3 regions of the Streptacidiphilus jeojiensis genome follow, and region 3 is predicted to be linked to each of the others. Evidence: riboswitches for the same ligand, from Rfam matches in the RefSeq annotation. Region 3 holds a riboswitch; each other region holds the start of a gene.

Region 1 (5,521 bases), on a different contig from region 3:
GATCGGGTGGCGCTCGGCGATGTGCTCCTCGTCCGACATCAGCGTGCGGGCCCAGTGGACCGCGCCGGCGCCGATGGCGAACAGCGAGATGCCGAGGGTCATGCCCAACGAGAAGTTGAGCTTGCTGATGTGGCCCAGCGGGAAGATGTAGACCGTGTTCTTGAGCTCGGGCCCCGGCTTGAAGAGCACGTAGGACGCGATGAAACCGATCGTCGCGACCATCGAGAGCAGGAACCACATCGCCACCTGGCGCTCCGCCCTGGCGGCGGCGTGCTCGTCGATGTCGGTACGGCGGTGCTCGTGGGGCGGCAGCCCCGGATCGGCGAAGGCGTCACCGTGGACGGCTAGCTCTCCGCCGTGGGCCCCGTGGGCCTCCGGCAGGTGTTCTTCAGACATGTTGTCCTGGCTCGTCATGACTTCTTGGCCTTGGGGGTGCGGGCGGCGATCCAGATCGCGATACCGATCAGGGCGCCCAGCGCGAAGATCCAGCCGAACAGGCCCTCGGTCACCGGACCCAGTGCGCCCAGGGTGAGCCCGCCGAAGCTGGGGTTCTTCGCCGGGTCGGTGGTGTGCTGCACGTAGGCGATGATGTCCTGCTTGTTCTGCGTGGACAGGGTGCTGTTCGGGAAGGACGGCATGTTCTGCGGGCCGGTGAGCATGGCCTCGTAGAGGTGCTTGGCGCTCACGCCGTCCAGGGAGGGCGCGTACTTGCCCTCGGACAGCGCGCCGCCGGAACCGGCGAAGTTGTGGCACTGCGCGCAGTTGGTACGGAACAGCTCTCCACCCTTGGCGACGTCGCCGGCGGCGTACTGGTCGGACGTCGGGATCGACGGACCGGCGCCGAGCGAGGCCACGTAGGCGGCCAGCTCGTTGATCTCGTCCTGGGTGTAGATCACCTTCTTGGCGGGGATCTGCGCACCTGGCTGCTGGGCCGGCATGCGTCCGGTGCCCACCTGGAAGTCCACGCTGGCAGAACCCACACCCACCAGGGTGGGCCCGTCCTTCGTCCCCTCGCCGCTGAGAGCGTGGCAGCTGGAGCAGCCCACGGCGAACAGCTTCTTGCCCTGCTCGATCTGCAGGGACTGGCTGCTGTCGGCCTGGGCGTTGCCGGCCGGAGCGAACGCCGCGTACAGCCCCCCGGTCGTCGCCAGCGCAAAGAGTAGGACGACGAGCGCTGCCAGCGGGTGGCGCCGTCGTGCGGAGAGCTTTTTCACGGATTAACCCCGGTGTGAGGATCTGGAGCGTCTGGAGTCTGGCTGACCGTCAGGTCGGTCTGTGGGGACCGCCCGGCGGTGTGCCGGGAGGACGGTCCGACCCTGGCCTACTTGATCAGGTAAATGGTCGCGAAGAGGCCGATCCAGACCACGTCGACGAAGTGCCAGTAATAGGACACGACGATCGCCGCTGTGGCCTGCTCGTGCGTGAACCGCTTGGCGGCGTACGTACGGCCGAGGACCAGCAGGAAGGCGATCAGACCACCCGTCACGTGCATGCCGTGGAAGCCGGTGGTCAGGTAGAACACCGAACCGTAGGGGCCCGAGGACAGCGAGATGTGGTCGTGCTTGACCAGGTCCGTGTACTCGAAGATCTGACCGCCGATGAACGTCGCACCCATGATGAAGGTGAGGATGAACCACGCCCTGAGCTTCTTCACGTCGCCGCGTTCGGCGGCGAAGACACCCATCTGGCAGGTGAAGGAGGAGAGCACCAGGATCGTGGTGTTGCCCGACGCGAAGGGAACGTTGAGGGCTTCGTTGATGGAATGCCAGTACTCCGTCCCGGTGACCGAGCGGAGTGTGAAGTACATCGCGAAGAGGGCCGCGAAGAACATCAGCTCGGAAGCCAGCCAGACGATGGTTCCGACGCTGACCAGGTTCGGCCGGTTGACCGATCCGTGTGCGTGCCCGGTTTCTACTGCAGTTGCTGTCGCCACGACGGTCATTATGTCGGTCGCTTATTCCGTCTTCACTCCGGGGGGTGTTCCTCGGTGTGTCCGGCTGGTGACGTACCCTCCGGCCGTGGTCGGACCCCTGACGACCTCGCAGGTAGCCCGGATGGCGGGGGGCGCCGCCCGGCGGTGTCCGTGCGCGACTGGCCGCCGGGTCCCCCGAAATGGTGAACCCGGAACGGCCGGACGGCTGCCGTCCCGATCTTCCCGTTTCGTACCGGTGCTGAGGGCGGTGCTTCGGGAGTAGCATCCGGCGCAGACGCCGAAGTGACCCCGGTCACCCATCAGCAGCCCGAGGACATCCCAGGGGGATACCGACCATGGCACTGAACGTTCTTGTCTACAGCGACGACCGCTCCACCCGCGAGCAGGTCCTGCTGGCGCTGGGGAAGCGGCCGGCGACGGACCTGGCGGAGCTCCAGTACCTGGAGTGCGCCACCGCGCCGGCGGTGCTGAAGGCACTGGACGCCCACGCCAAGGGGGTCCGCCGGCTGGACCTGCTGGTGCTGGACGGCGAGGCCACCCCGGTCGGCGGGATGGGCCTGGGCCGGCAGCTCAAGGACGAGGTCTACGGCTGCCCGCCGGTGCTGGTCCTGATCGGCCGGCCGCAGGACTCCTGGCTCGCCGCCTGGAGCCGCGCCGACGCCGCCATCGCCGCGCCGGTGGACCCGGCGGCGCTGGCGGAGACCGCGGTGACGCTGCTCCGCAGTGGTCAGGCGCATCTCGTCGGTTGAGATCTTCCACGGGGCGGCCGTCGCGGTCGCTAGGCTGGGCCTCTCCTTATCTGCACCCACTGAGAGGCCCAGGCCATGGTGAACGTGATTCCTGCGAACGGCGGCGGCGACCCCGTGCAGGCGCGGTCCTGGCCGGATCTGCTGAGCACGCTGATCGCCGGTGACGACCTGTCGACCGACGAGACCGCCTGGGCCATGGACCGGATCATGACCGGGGAGGCCTCGCCGATCCAGGTCGCCGGCTTCCTGGTGGGCCTGCGCGCCAAGGGTGAGACGGTGGACGAGATCGCCGGTCTGGTCGACTCCATGTACGCCCACGCCACCGTGATAGAGGTGCCGGGCCGGGCCGTGGACATCGTCGGCACCGGTGGCGACCGGGCCAAGACCGTCAACATCTCCACCATGTCGGCGATCGTCGCGGCCGGCGCGGGCGCGCTGGTGGTCAAGCACGGCAACCGGGCCGCCTCCTCCGCGAGCGGAGCCACCGACGTGCTGGAGAAGCTCGGCGTCAATCTGGAGCTGACCCCGCGTCGGGTGGCCGAGGTCGCCGTCGAGGCCGGGATCACCTACTGCCCGGCCCCGGTGTTCCACCCCTCGATGCGGCACGCCGGGCCGGCCCGGGTCGGTCTGGGCGTCCCCACCGCGTTCAACCTGCTCGGCCCGCTGACCAACCCGGCCCGGGTCGGCGCCAACGCCGTGGGCTGCTTCGACACCAGGATGGCCGGCCTGATCGCCGGCGTGCTGGCCCGCCGCGGCGCCTCCGCGCTGGTGTTCCGCGGCGACGACGGCCTGGACGAGCTGACCGTGACCGGGACCTCCACGGTGTGGCAGGTCCGCGACGGCGAGGTGGAGCAGAGCCGGTTCGACCCGCGGGACGTCGGCATCACCCCGGTCGGCATCGAGGCGCTGCGCGGGGCCGACGCCGCCCACAACGCCGAGGTGGCCCGCCGGGTGCTGGCCGGGGAGCAGGGCCCGGTCCGGGACGCGGTGCTGCTCAACTCGGCCTCGGCCCTGGTCGCCCTGGACCAGACCGACGCACCGCTGACCGAGCAGCTGGCGGCGGCGATGAAGCGCACCGCGGAGTCGATCGACTCCGGCGCGGCCGCCGCGGTGCTGGAGCGCTGGGCTGCGGCGACGCACAGGTAGTCCGGGCGGTCCCACATGCCGGACGGGGGTTCGCCCACAGGGCGGACCTCTGGCATAGTTCTCACCAGGTCACGAGTGACAGCGCGCGGTTCACGACCGCTGCAGCCCCGGCTTGCTGTCCGGCAACCCTCCGTCCGTGGCGGGGTGCCTCCGGGTGACGACCAGGCCCTTCGGCAACAATGCCGTGGGGCAAGCGCGGATCCCTTCCGATCAGGCCTTGCGCCGGGGATCCACTGGATGCCCTGGAGGGGTCTGTGTCGGCGTACCCGAATACTTCCACCGTCTGTCAGCCGCTTGCGGTCCTCGGCCGCGATGTCGAGGTCCCGCTGGTCAGCGGTGCCAAGGTGACCTACGCCGCGCTCGACTACGCCGCCAGCGCGCCGGCCCTGCAGCGGGTCTGGGACGACGTCGCCGCCTACGCCCCCTACTACGGCAGCGTGCACCGCGGCGCCGGGTACCTCTCGCAGCTGTCCACCGACCTGTTCGAGCAGAGCCGGGCCACCGTCGCCGAGTTCCTGGACCTGCGCGAGGACGACCAGGTGGTCTTCACCCGGGCCACCACCGACTCGCTGAACCTGCTGGCCGGCGTGCTGCCGACCGGGACCGAGGTGTTCGCCTTCGAGACCGAGCACCACGCCTCACTGCTGCCCTGGCGCAGGGACGGACTGACCGTCAGCTACCTGCGCGCCCCGCGCTCGCCCGAGGAGGCCGTGGCGGCGCTGGACGAGGCGCTGGCCGCCACCACGGCCGGGCCGCGGCTGGTGTGTGTGACCGGGGCGTCCAATGTCACCGGGGAGATCTGGCCGGTCCGCGAGCTGGCCGCGACCGCGCACCGGCACGGCGCGCGGATCGTCCTGGACGCCGCCCAGCTCGCTCCGCACCACCCGGTCTCGGTCCGCGAGCTGGACGTCGACTGGGTCGCCTTCTCCGGGCACAAGCTCTACGCCCCCTTCGGCGCCGGAGTGCTGGCCGGCCGCAGCGACTGGCTGGACGCCGCCGAGCCGTACCTGGCCGGTGGCGGCGCCAGCCGTACCGTGGCCAGGGAGGCCGACGGCTCGGTGGCGGTGGAGTGGCACCGCGGTCCGCAGCGGCACGAGGCCGGTTCGCCGAACGTCGTCGGCGCCTACGCCATCGCCTCCGCCTGCCGGGCGCTCGGCGAGGCCGGCTTCGACGCGCTGGTGGCCAGGGAGCGGTTCCTGATCGACCGGCTGCGGGCCGGGCTGGCCGGGATTCCGCAGGTCAGGGTGTTGACCCTGTTCGGCGAGGAGCACCCGCGGGTGGGTGTGCTGTCCTTCGTCGTGCAGGACTGGAACAGCTCGCACTTCTCCGCGGCGCTGTCCGCGGAGTACGGCATCGGGGTGCGGGACGGGCTGTTCTGCGCGCACCCGCTGGTGCGGACGCTGCTGGGCGGGGAGGAGGCTGCGCCGTCCGAGTGCGGTGCGCCGGAGGCGTCGCTGCCGGGGGAGCGGAGCCTGAACGCCATCCGGGTGAGTTTCGGGGCGGGCACGCCGGACGAGCATGTGGACCGCTTTGTGGAGGCGGTGCGGGAGTTGGTCACCGACGGTGCGAAGTGGGCCTACCGGACCGAGGGTGGGCGGTGCGTGCCGGATACCCGGCGGGGGTGACCGGTTCTCGGGTGCGGGTTGTGCATGGTTGGCCGCGCAGTTCCCCGCGCCCCTGGGGGCTGCAACTG
Region 2 (5,521 bases), on a different contig from region 3:
GTCCAGCCATTCCGGACGGGTGTGCAGCAGGTGCCGGTAGGCGTGCAGGCCGCGGACGATGTTCTTGGACAGCTCGGTGCGGTCGACCCTGACGATGGTGCGCCGGTCGCCGACGGCCTCGCGCAGGGCAGCCAGCCGGGAGTCGACGTCGGGCCGGTGGGCGCGCTCGCGCAGGAAGTCGCCGTCGGCGCCCAGCGGGTGCACGCCGAGCCGGGTGGTGCGGCCCTCGTGGGTGACCGTCAGCGCGCTCCGGTCGACCTCGGCGCCGAGGACCGCCTCGCAGCAGTCGGCGAAGGCCGAGGCCCAGCGGCGGGTGAGGAACCCGGCCTGGTCCGCGCCGAGGATGCCGACCAGCACGTCCCTGGCGATGTCGTCGGGCAGCAGCCGGTAGTAGTCCGGCGGGGCCCACGGGGTGTGCGAGAAGTGGCCGATCCGCAGGTCCGGGCGCAGCTCCCGGAGCAGCCGGGGTGTCAGTGACAGGTGGTAGTCCTGGACCAGCACGGTCGCCCCCGGCGCCGCGGCCTCGGCCAGGGCCTCGGCGAAGGCCCGGTTGTAGGCCTCGTAGGAGGCCCACTCGCGACGGAAGGAGGAGCCGAAGACCGGCGTGGTCGGGGTGTTGTAGATCAGGTGGTGGACGAACCACAGGGTGGAGTTGGCGATGCCGTTGTAGGCGCGGGCGAAGGTGCCGGCGTCGATGTCCAGCATGCGGACCGAGGGGTCGCCCAGCTTGCCCTGCCGGGTCGCGGCGCGGTCGCCCTCGGTGAGCGCGGCGCAGACCCAGACCGACTCGATCTCGTCGCCGATGGCGCTGAGGCCGGAGACCAGCCCGCCACCGCCGCGGCGGGGCGTGAGCGTGCCGTCGTCCTCCACGGTGAAGGAGATCGGCCCCCGGTTGGAGGCGAGCAGGACCCGGGCCTGCGGCGGTGTGGACGGACTTGCGTTGACCATGGTGCAGAGCCTTGCCTGTGCGGAGCGGGGTCAAACGTCCGGGCCGGTCAGCGTGGCAATCGGCGGACGTTCGGTGGTCGGGAGGTCGACCGTGGTCGGGGTGAAGCCGGACGCGGTGCGGGTGAACTGGGTGAGGGTCGGCGTGGCCAGGTCGTCGGTGGCCTTGATCCGGTTGCTGCGGGCCAGCCGGTCCAGGGCGGTCAGCTGGATGCTGGCCGCCATCCGGCCCAGGGCCAGCGCGTCCTGGTGCCGGTGGTGCCGCACGCCCACGTCCACCTGGGCCAGCGCGTCCAGGCCGGCCAGCTCCAGGGCGTCCACCAGCAGGCCCAGCTCCACCCCGTAGCCGGTGGGGAAGGGCAGCCGCTCCAGCAGGCTGCGCCGGGCCGCGTACTCGCCGCCGAGCGGCTGGACGAAGCCGGCCAGCAGCGGCCAGTAGAGGTTCAGCAGCGGGCGGGCGACCAGCTCGGTGACCCGGCCGCCGCCGGCCGGGATGCTGCCGGTGTCGGTCTCCAGCGGCCGGTCGTACATCGCCTTGACGAAGGCCACGTCCGGGTCGGTGAGCAGCGGTCCGATGATCCCGGAGACGAAGGCGGGGTCGAACTCGCGCAGGTCGGCGTCGATGAAGCAGACCAGGTCGCCGCTGGTCACCAGCAGTGAGCGCCAGAGCACCTCGCCCTTGCCGGGCACGGCGGGCAGCTCGGGGAGCACCGAGTCCCGGTGCACCACCGTCGCCCCGGCGTCGGCCGCGGCCTGCGCGGTGCGGTCGGTGGATCCGGAGTCGACCACGACCAGCTCGTCCACCAGCGGCACGGCCTCCATCAGCTCGCGGCGGATCGCGGCGACGATCCCGCCGACGGTGGCCTCCTCGTCCAGCGCGGGCAGCACCACGCTGACGGTGGTGCCGCCGGCCTGCTTGGCGGCCAGCAGGTCCGGCAGCGGTCGGTCGGCGGCCGTCCAGGAGCGGCGGCGCAGCCAGTCGGCGACCTCGTCAAGCACAGGACTCCTCGGGTGGTGGCACCGGAACTCCGGTGGTGCCGGGTGTCTCGCCTCGCGGACAGCCAGTGATCGGTGGGCGGGGCTTCGGTTACAGTCTTGGGGACGACACGTTGCCGCCGCACGGCGGGTCTAACCGTTGTCACCACAAATGCCTTCCGGGCAGCGTCCGCAGCGAGCTGCGGAGCCCGGATCGCCATAGAGCTCATCCAGAGGGACTGAGGGAACGGCCCGTTGAAGTCCCGGCAACCCTCCTGCCAGCAAAGCCGCAGCTCAAGCTGTTGAGGCCCTGGTGGGGAAGGTGCCAATTCCGTCCTGCGGCGAGACGCGCCGCGGGGAAGATGAGGAGAGAGGGCCTCGCCATCATGGCTGCTGTAACCACCGAGTCCGTTGTGACCGCCGAATCCTTCGGACCCGCCGTCGCGCTGTCCTGCCGGGAGTGCGGCGCGCGTACCGCACTCGCTCCGGACTTCGCCTGTATCGAGTGCTTCGGACCCCTCGAGGTGGCCTACGAGCTGCCCACCGGTGACCCCGAGGCACTGCGCGCCCGCATCGAGGCGGGCCCCACCAACATCTGGCGCTACGCGCCGCTGCTGCCGGTCCCCGCCGACGTCGCCTCCCGGCCCAACCTGAACCCCGGCTGGACCAAGCTGGTCAAGGCCGACAACCTGGCCCGCGAGCTGGGCGTCACCGGCGGCCTGTACGTCAAGGACGACTCCGGCAACCCCACCCACTCCTTCAAGGACCGGGTGGTCGCGATCGCCGTCGAGGCGGCCCGCACCTTCGGCTTCACCACCCTCTCCTGCTCCTCCACCGGCAACCTGGCCGGCGCGGTCGGCGCGGCCGCCGCCAGGACCGGGCTGCGCTCGTGCGTGTTCATCCCGCACGACCTGGAGCAGGGCAAGATCGTGATGGCTGCGGTGTACGGCGGCGAGCTGGTCGGCATCGAGGGCAACTACGACGACGTGAACCGCTTCTGCTCGGAGCTGATCGGCGACCCGGCCGGCGAGGGCTGGGGCTTCGTCAACGTCAACCTGCGCCCCTACTACGGCGAGGGCTCCAAGACCCTGGCGTACGAGATCTGCGAGCAGCTGGGCTGGCGGCTGCCGGACCAGATCGTGATCCCGATCGCCTCGGGCTCGCAGCTGACGAAGATCGACAAGGGGCTCAAGGAGCTGATCGCCCTCGGCCTGGTCGAGGACAAGCCGTACAAGATCTTCGGGGCCCAGGCCGAGGGCTGCTCCCCGGTCTCGGTGGCCTTCAAGGCCGGCCATGACGTGATCCGGCCGCAGAAGCCCGACACCATCGCCAAGTCGCTGGCCATCGGCAACCCGGCCGATGGCCCCTACGTCCTGGACATCTGCCGGCGCACCGGCGGCGCGGTCGAGGATGTGAACGACGAGCAGGTGGTGGACGCGATCAAGCTGCTGGCCCGCACCGAGGGCATCTTCGCCGAGACCGCCGGCGGGGTGACGGTCGGCGTGCTGCAGAAGCTGATCAAGAACGGGCTGCTCGACCCGACCGCCGAGACCGTGGTCCTCAACACCGGCGACGGTCTGAAGACCCTGGACGCGGTGGAGCCCACCACCGGCCTGTCCGCCACCATCCGTCCCACCCTTGACTCGTTCCGAGAGGCTGGCCTCGCATGAGTGTCTCCGTCCGCATTCCGACGATCCTCCGCACCTACACCGGCGGTGCCGCCGAGGTCGCGGCCGAGGGTGCCACCCTCGCCGCGGTCATCGACGACCTGGAGGCCAACCACACCGGCATCCGCGGCCGGATCCTCGACGACAGCGGCAAGCTGCGCCGCTTTGTGAACGTGTATGTGAACGAGGACGACGTGCGCTTTGCCGACGGCCTGGAAACGGCCACTCCGGACGGCGCCGGGGTCTCGATCATTCCCGCCGTCGCGGGTGGCTGAAATTCGCCGCAGTAATCGCGGGCAGGCCGGGGCGTCCCTTCGGGGGCGTCCCGGCTTTCGCTTTGTCACCTCCCCTCGTGGTGCGCCCCGTCGAGGGCCGGCCGTGCCCCGGTGCGGTGCGGTGGTCCGGGAGAGGTAGAGTGGCTTCCGGTTACCCCTGTTGCTGAGCGGCCAATCCCCACCTGTCCCGTTGACTGAGACAGCGGTGGGCGCAGAGCTGTCACTGGGGCGTCAGAAATTCTTAAGCGAAATGACACATAGGTCCACTATGTCCGGGTCATTTTGCGGACCTTTGTTGCGATAACAATCGCTCCGCCCGTTAAGGCCTCCCAAGAATTCCCTCACTTATGCCCTGTTGCTGAGGGCACCCGAGTGGATACATTCAGCGTCGGTCGAAGCGTTGCGGGTTGCGCGGCGCCTTCGGTCCGGTCCGCGGAGTGCGGTCCGTGAAAGGGCCAGTAATAGGGGAGTTTGGAATGGCTCAGGGCACCGTCAAGTGGTTCAACGCGGAGAAGGGGTACGGCTTCATCGCGGTCGACGGTGGTGCGGACGTGTTCGTCCACTACAGCGCGATCCAGATGGACGGGTACCGGTCGCTCGAAGAGGGCCAGCGGGTCGAGTTCGAGATCTCGCAGGGTCAGAAGGGTCCGCAGGCGGACATGGTCCGCGTGGTGTGACCGCTCGGTGAGCGATCGCTGACTAGTGACAGGACCGGCCGAGCCTCGTTCCGAACGAAGCACAACGCAGGTCTTCCGGTAGGCCCGTACCCCTCGGGGTGCGGGCCTACCGGCGTCCGGGGTCCCCGGCAGGCGGCTGTCTGATCACCCATCTGCTTGCACTCAAGGGGGCAGAGTGCTAATCATTGGCGTTAGCACTCTGAGGTAGAGAGTGACAACGGGCCGGGTAGGTGAGGCCCCGGACGCGGCGGGAAGTGACCGCCGCAGGCCGGGTCCGTCCGTCGCGGGCGCCAGCGCGGTCCACACGCAGCCACCCTGTCCGGGAGGACCACTTCCATGGCCAAGATCATTGCGTTCGACGAGGAAGCTCGTCGCGGCCTTGAGCGCGGGATGAACCAGCTCGCCGACGCTGTCAAGGTCACGCTCGGCCCCAAGGGCCGCAACGTCGTCCTGGAGAAGAAGTGGGGCGCCCCCACGATCACCAACGACGGTGTCTCCATCGCCAAGGAGATCGAGCTCGAGGACCCGTACGAGAAGATCGGTGCCGAGCTCGTCAAGGAGGTCGCCAAGAAGACGGACGACGTCGCGGGCGACGGCACCACCACCGCCACCGTGCTCGCCCAGGCCCTCGTCCGCGAGGGTCTGCGCAACGTAGCCGCCGGCGCCAACCCGATGGCTCTGAAGCGCGGCATCGAGAAGGCCGTCGAGGCCGTCTCCGCGCAGCTGCTGGAGCTGGCGAAGGACGTGGAGACCAAGGAGCAGATCGCCTCCACCGCCTCCATCTCCGCCGCCGACCCGCAGATCGGCGAGCTCATCGCCGAGGCGATGGACAAGGTCGGCAAGGAAGGCGTCATCACCGTCGAGGAGTCGCAGACCTTCGGCCTGGAGCTCGAGCTCACCGAGGGCATGCGCTTCGACAAGGGCTTCATCTCCGCCTACTTCGCCACCGACCTGGAGCGTATGGAGACCTCGTTCGAGGACC
Region 3 (5,521 bases):
CGCCGGAGAGGTGGTCCAGGGTGGCGTAGTCCTCGTAGGCGCGGACCGGGTCGAGCAGGCTGAGCGTGGTCACCGCGGTGAACAGGCGGATCCGCTTGGTCAGCGCGGCGACGTGGCTGAGCACGACCGGTGGGGAGGAGGAGATGAAGGGGCGCTCGTGCCGTTCGCCGACGCCGAAGCCGTCGAAGCCGAGCTCCTCGGCGAGCAGCGCGCTGTCGACCACCTGGCGGAAGCGTTCCTGGGTCGACGGCTGCCGGCCGGTGACCGGGTCGGGGGAGTGGACGATCAGGGTGATGGTGATGAACTTCACGACGCAGCCCTCTCGGTGGCCCGGTTCCGGTCCTCGCCCCGGTTCTCGTCCCGGCTCCGCGGTGCGGCCAGGCCGAGGTGGTCGCGCAGCGTGGTGCCCTCGTACTCGCTGCGGAACACCCCGCGCTCCTGCAGCAGCGGGACGACGGTGTCGGCGAACTCGTCGATGCCGCCCGGGGTCAGGTGCGGGGCCAGGATGAAGCCGTCGCTGGCGTCGGTCTGCACGAACTCGTTGATCGTCTCGGCGACCTTCGACGGTGTGCCGATGAAGGACTGACGTCCCGTCACCTCGATGATCACCTCCCGGCTGGAGAGGTTCTTCGCGGCGGCCAGCTCCCGCCACTGCCGGGCGACGTCCAGCGGGTCGCGGTGCATCCGGACGCTGGCCCGCCCCTTGGCGATGGTGTTCTCGCCGACCAGCGGGTCGACCTCGGGCAGCGGGCCGTCCGGGTCGTGGTCGCTGAGGTCGCGGTTCCAGAGCTGCTCCAGGAACTTGATCGCGGTCTGCCCGCTGACCTGCTGGCGCCGGATCAGCGCGGCCTTCTCCTGGGCGTCCGCGTCGGTGTCGCCGAGGACGAAGGTGGCCGCGGGCAGGATCAGCAGCTCGTCCCGGCCGCGCCCGTACCGGTCCAGTCGGTCCTTGACGTCGGTGTAGAAGGCGCGTCCGGCCTCCAGGGTGCTGTGCCGGCTGAAGATGGCGTCGGCGGAGGAGGCGGCGAACTCCCGGCCCTCCTCGGAGTCGCCGGCCTGGAAGATCACCGGCCGTCCCTGCGGGCTGCGCGGGACGTTGAACTGCCCGGCGATGTCGAACTGGCTCACCCGGTGCTGGAAGCGTCCGGCGTCGGGGTCGGCCAGGAAGGTGCCGGACTCCTTGTCGGCGACGATCTCGTCGCCCCGCCAGGAGTCGAAGAGCACCTGGGCGGCGGTGAGGAACTGCTTGGCCCGCTCGTAGCGGTCCTCCTGGGCCAGGAAGCCGCCGCGGCGGAAGTTCTGTCCGGTGAACTCGTCCCAGGAGGTGACCACGTTCCAGGCGGCGCGGCCCGCGGAGAGGTGGTCCAGCGAGGCGAACTGCCGGGCCACCTCGTAGGGCTCGTTGAAGGTGGAGTTGATGGTGCCGGCCAGTCCGAGCCGGTCGGTGACCGCGGCCAGCGCGGCCAGGACGGCGAAGGTGTCCGGGCGGCCGACCACGTCCAGGTCGTAGATCTGTCCGCCCTGCTCGCGCAGCCGCAGCCCCTCGGCCAGGAAGAGGAAGTCGAACTTGGCGCGCTCCGCCGTGCGCGCCAGGTGGACGAAGGAGCTGAAGTCGATCTGGCTTCCGGCGGCCGGATCGCTCCACACCGTGGTGTTGTTCACACCGGGGAAGTGCGCGGCGAGGTGGATCTGCTTGAGTGGCTTGCTCATGCGACAGGCGTCCTTAGGTCTCGGTGGTGGAACAAGCGCTCAGACAGAGGTGGCGGCGGAGGTTGCGGCGGATGCGTCGGCGTAGCGGCTCTCCGGGCGGGGCAGGCCGAGCAGCCCGCGCAGGGTGTCGGCCTCGTAGGCGGTGCGGAAGGCTCCGCGGCGCTGCAGCTCGGGGACCAGCCGGCGGGTGATCTGCTCCAGGTCGTGGGGGAGGGTGGCCGGGCGCAGCCGGAAGCCGGTCAGCCCGGCCTGCTGCCACTCCAGCAGCAGGTCGGCGAGGTCGGCGGCGGTGCCGGCGAAGACCTCGGCGTCGCTGGTCAGCGGGGTGGCGGCCAGCTCGTCCAGCCGGTCCCGGCGGGCCGCGGCCGCGCCGGGGGCCTCGTCCAGGAAGACCAGCAGGTCGCCGAAGACGTGCACGGTCTGGTCGGCGCGCCCGGCCGCGGCCTGCTCGGCGCGGATCTCGGCGACGATGCCCCGGGCGCCGTCCGCGTCGTGCGGGGTGGTGAAGCCGAGGTCGGTGGAGCGGGCGACCAGTCGGTAGGGGATGGTCTGGTGCGCCAGCGCGGTGACCAGCGGCTGCCCCTGCGGGGGGCGCGGGGTGATCGACGGCCCCTTCACGCTGAAGGCGCTGCCCTCGAAGTCGATGTAGTGCAGCTTCTCGCGGTCGATGAAGCGGCCGGTGGCGACGTCGCGGATCTCGGCGTCGTCCTCCCAGCTGTCCCAGAGCCGTCGCAGCACCTCGACGTAGTCGGCCGCCTCGTCGAACAGCTCGCCGACCAGGGCCTGGACCTCGGGGCGCTCGAAGTCCTCGAAGGTGAACGGCGGCAGCGTCCGGCGCCCGAAGAGCTCGGCCTCGTGCGGGCGTCCCGACACCTGGACCCGTACCCCGCCGCGTCCGCTGCTGACGAAGTCGAGGGTGGCGATCGCCTTGGAGATGTGGAACGGCTCGGTGTGGGTGACCGTGGCGGTCGGCACCAGGCCGATGTGCCGGCTGAGCGGGGCGATCCGGGCGGCGGTCAGCACCGCGTCCAGCCGCCCGCGGACCTGGTCGGTGCGCCGGTCCGGGGCGAAGGTCTCGGCCGACTGGAGGCCCAGGGAGTCCTCGATGGTGACGAAGTCCAGCAGTCCGCGCTCGGCCTCGGCGACGAGGTCCGCCCAGTACGCCGCGGTGAAGAGCCCCTCGGGCCGGGCGTCGGGCAGCCGCCAGGCGGCGGGGTGCCAACCCGTGCCGTCGAGGGCGACGGCCAGATGGAGGGCGGGGTGTGGGAGAGGCATGGGGGAGATCGCTTCCTGCTCGATTGGGGCCCGATGGTGCGGCGGGCATGCCGAGGGGGACCCGCGCCGGGGCGGCCCGGGGCGGAGTCGGCGGGAGGGAGGGTGCTTCAGCGAGAGGACCGCTGCAGCGGGAGAGGTGCTTCGGAGCGGTGGCCGGAGGTACGGCGGCGCAGCGCCCGTCGAGCGGGGGTGCTGCTCAGGCGGCCGGACAGAGGGCGCTGGCGATGCGCTGAAGATCGATATGGCGACGCGAGTACGTGCCCACTGGTTGACGCACTGCTCTCACCTCCGGTTCAGCTTGCGCGCTTACAGGACTGCGCCGTCCTGTCGGGTCGTCACCTGGAGCACCCCGCCGCGTCGGAGGGTTGCTGGTCAGCCAGCCAGGGCTTGTTGCTGACGCTCGTAACCTGCTCACACGCTAACTCCGGATGGGCGTCGAACACAATCCCCAGTGATCGACTGGGGATGGCCGAGGAGGTCCGCGGAGGTCCGGGGGAGGCCCGGGGCCGCTCCAGCGAGCCTCCAGCGAATCTCCACCGAACCGATAGGCATTGTCTAAATGCGCCGGACGGGTTACCGTGATCCCTGGTTATGAGCGTCAGCGTCAAGCCCTGGCTGGCTGACCGGCAACCCTCCGACGCGGCGGGGTGCTCCAGGTGACGACCCGACGGGACGCCACAGTCCTGTAAGCGCGAGATCGAAAGCGGAGGTGAGAGCAGTGCGTCGAGCAGTAGCCGGAACGTACTCGCGTCGCCACGTCGATCTGCTGCGGGTGAGCAGTGCCCTGTGTCCGGGGACGTGCGCGGTCCGCTGACCGCACCCTTCTCTCCCTGCCTTCATTCCCGGCACCTGTCACCCCATTCACGCCCTCCCGCCGTGCCTCCACGGCGCGCTGCGGCGTTCTCACGGGACGGAACCCACACCCCCATGAGCAGTCCGGACACCTCTGCGCGCACTGCCGTCGCGCCCGAGCCTCCCCCTCCGGTCACCGACGACCGCCCGCTGCACCAGCGCCCCGAGGACGGGCAGCTGCTCGCCGCGAAGCTGGTCCCGCTGCGCCGCCCCGGCCAGTGGATCTCAGCTCTCGCCCTGCTCGTCCTGCTGGCCATGTTCGTCCACACCCTGCTGACCAACAAGCGGTTCCAGTGGGACGTGGTCGGCAGTTACTTCCTCAACGGCTCGATCGTGAACGGCCTGGTCCTGACGCTGTGGTTGACCGCGGCGGTGATGGCGACCGGCTATCTGCTCGGCATCGGCGTGGCGGTCATGAGGCTGTCCGGCAATCCGGTGCTGCGCTCGGTCAGCTTCGGCTTCGTCTGGCTGGTCCGCTCGGTCCCGCCGCTGGTCCAGCTGCTCTTCTGGTACGAACTCGCCTCGCTGTACCCGCAGTTGTCGCTCGGCATCCCGTTCGGGCACGAGTTCGCGACGGTGCGGACGGCCCACCTGTTCAGCGGGATCCTCGCTGCCTTCGTCGGCCTGACCCTGGACGTGGCGGCCTTCGCTTCCGAGATCGTCAGGGGCGGCATCCTCTCCGTGGAGCACGGCCAGACCGAGGCCGCCGAGGCGCTCGGCCTCGGCCGGGCCAGGATCTTCCGCAGGATCGTGCTGCCGCAGGCGATGCCGGCGATCATCCCGGCCACCGGCAACCTGCTCATCGGGATGCTGAAGGCGACCTCGATCGTCAGCGTGATCGCGGTGCAGGACCTGCTCTACTCGTCCCAACTCATCTACAACCAGAACTACCTGATCATCCCTCTGCTACTGGTCGCGACGCTCTGGTACATCATCCTCACCACGCTGCTCTCGATCGGCCAGTTCTTCGTCGAGCGCCACTACGCCCGCGGGAGCCGGCGCGGCGGCAGCGGAGGGACCGGCTTCTGGCAGCTCTTCCGCGGCAACATCCCGCTGTTCGGCGCCAACGGTGCGGCCGGCGGCCGCAGCGGACGCGAACTGGCGGGCCTGTCATGAGCGCCGTTGAGCAGACCCAGGAGCCCCTGGTCCGGATCCGCGGACTGCGCAAGAGCTTCGGCGCCAACCTGGTCCTGGACGGCATCGACCTGGATGTGCGCGAGGGCGAGGTGACCGTGCTGCTGGGCCCCTCGGGCTCGGGCAAGTCCACCCTGCTGCGCAGCATCAACCACCTGGAGAAGCCGGACGCCGGCTTCGTCGAGGTGGGCGGCGAGATCATCGGCTACCGCCACCACGGCAGCAGGCTGCACGAGTTGGGCCACCGTACGATCACCAGGCAGCGCGCCGCGGTCGGCATGGTGTTCCAGCAGTTCAACCTCTTCCCGCACCTGACGGTGCTGGAGAACATCATCGAGGCCCCGGTCGCCGTCCGGGGCCTGACCAGGAAGTCCGCCGCGGTCCAGGCCCGGGAACTGCTGGAGCGGGTGGGACTGGACGGGCGCGAGAGCGCCTATCCCCGGCAGCTGTCCGGCGGACAGCAGCAGCGGGTGGCCATCGCCCGCGCGCTGGCCATGGAACCCCGGCTGCTGCTGTTCGACGAGCCCACCAGTGCGCTGGACCCCGAACT

The links. Region 3 has a riboswitch for S-adenosylmethionine ahead of ABUW04_RS16870 (putative leader peptide). Riboswitches for the same ligand answer to the same signal wherever they lie in the genome.
Region 1: another riboswitch for S-adenosylmethionine. It lies ahead of ABUW04_RS37420 (aminotransferase class V-fold PLP-dependent enzyme); the one in region 3 lies ahead of ABUW04_RS16870 (putative leader peptide).
Region 2: another riboswitch for S-adenosylmethionine. It lies ahead of thrC (threonine synthase); the one in region 3 lies ahead of ABUW04_RS16870 (putative leader peptide).

The regions. Positions count from the first base shown of each region.
Region 1 covers NZ_JBEUKS010000020.1:124,047-129,567, reverse strand. Annotated here, with positions in the region: gene qcrA (cytochrome bc1 complex Rieske iron-sulfur subunit) at 1-414, opposite strand, end outside; gene qcrC (cytochrome bc1 complex diheme cytochrome c subunit) at 411-1,214, opposite strand; gene ctaE (aa3-type cytochrome oxidase subunit III) at 1,322-1,942, opposite strand; gene ABUW04_RS37430 (hypothetical protein) at 2,269-2,682, shown strand; gene trpD (anthranilate phosphoribosyltransferase) at 2,758-3,828, shown strand; SAM riboswitch class IV at 3,896-4,030, shown strand; gene ABUW04_RS37420 (aminotransferase class V-fold PLP-dependent enzyme) at 4,083-5,453, shown strand.
Region 2 covers NZ_JBEUKS010000010.1:236,869-242,389, reverse strand. Annotated here, with positions in the region: gene ABUW04_RS26855 (alpha,alpha-trehalose-phosphate synthase (UDP-forming)) at 1-948, opposite strand, end outside; gene ABUW04_RS26850 (glucosyl-3-phosphoglycerate synthase) at 979-1,944, opposite strand; SAM riboswitch class I at 2,144-2,289, shown strand; gene thrC (threonine synthase) at 2,307-3,590, shown strand; gene ABUW04_RS26840 (MoaD/ThiS family protein) at 3,587-3,862, shown strand; gene ABUW04_RS26835 (cold-shock protein) at 4,339-4,539, shown strand; gene groL (chaperonin GroEL) at 4,876-5,521, shown strand, end outside.
Region 3 covers NZ_JBEUKS010000005.1:409,120-414,640, reverse strand. Annotated here, with positions in the region: gene ABUW04_RS16885 (LLM class flavin-dependent oxidoreductase) at 1-310, opposite strand, end outside; gene ABUW04_RS16880 (NtaA/DmoA family FMN-dependent monooxygenase) at 307-1,710, opposite strand; gene ABUW04_RS16875 (LLM class flavin-dependent oxidoreductase) at 1,750-2,985, opposite strand; gene ABUW04_RS16870 (putative leader peptide) at 3,182-3,250, opposite strand; SAM riboswitch class IV at 3,283-3,393, opposite strand; SAM riboswitch class IV at 3,573-3,683, shown strand; gene ABUW04_RS16865 (putative leader peptide) at 3,695-3,799, shown strand; gene ABUW04_RS16860 (amino acid ABC transporter permease) at 3,913-4,953, shown strand; gene ABUW04_RS16855 (amino acid ABC transporter ATP-binding protein) at 4,980-5,521, shown strand, end outside.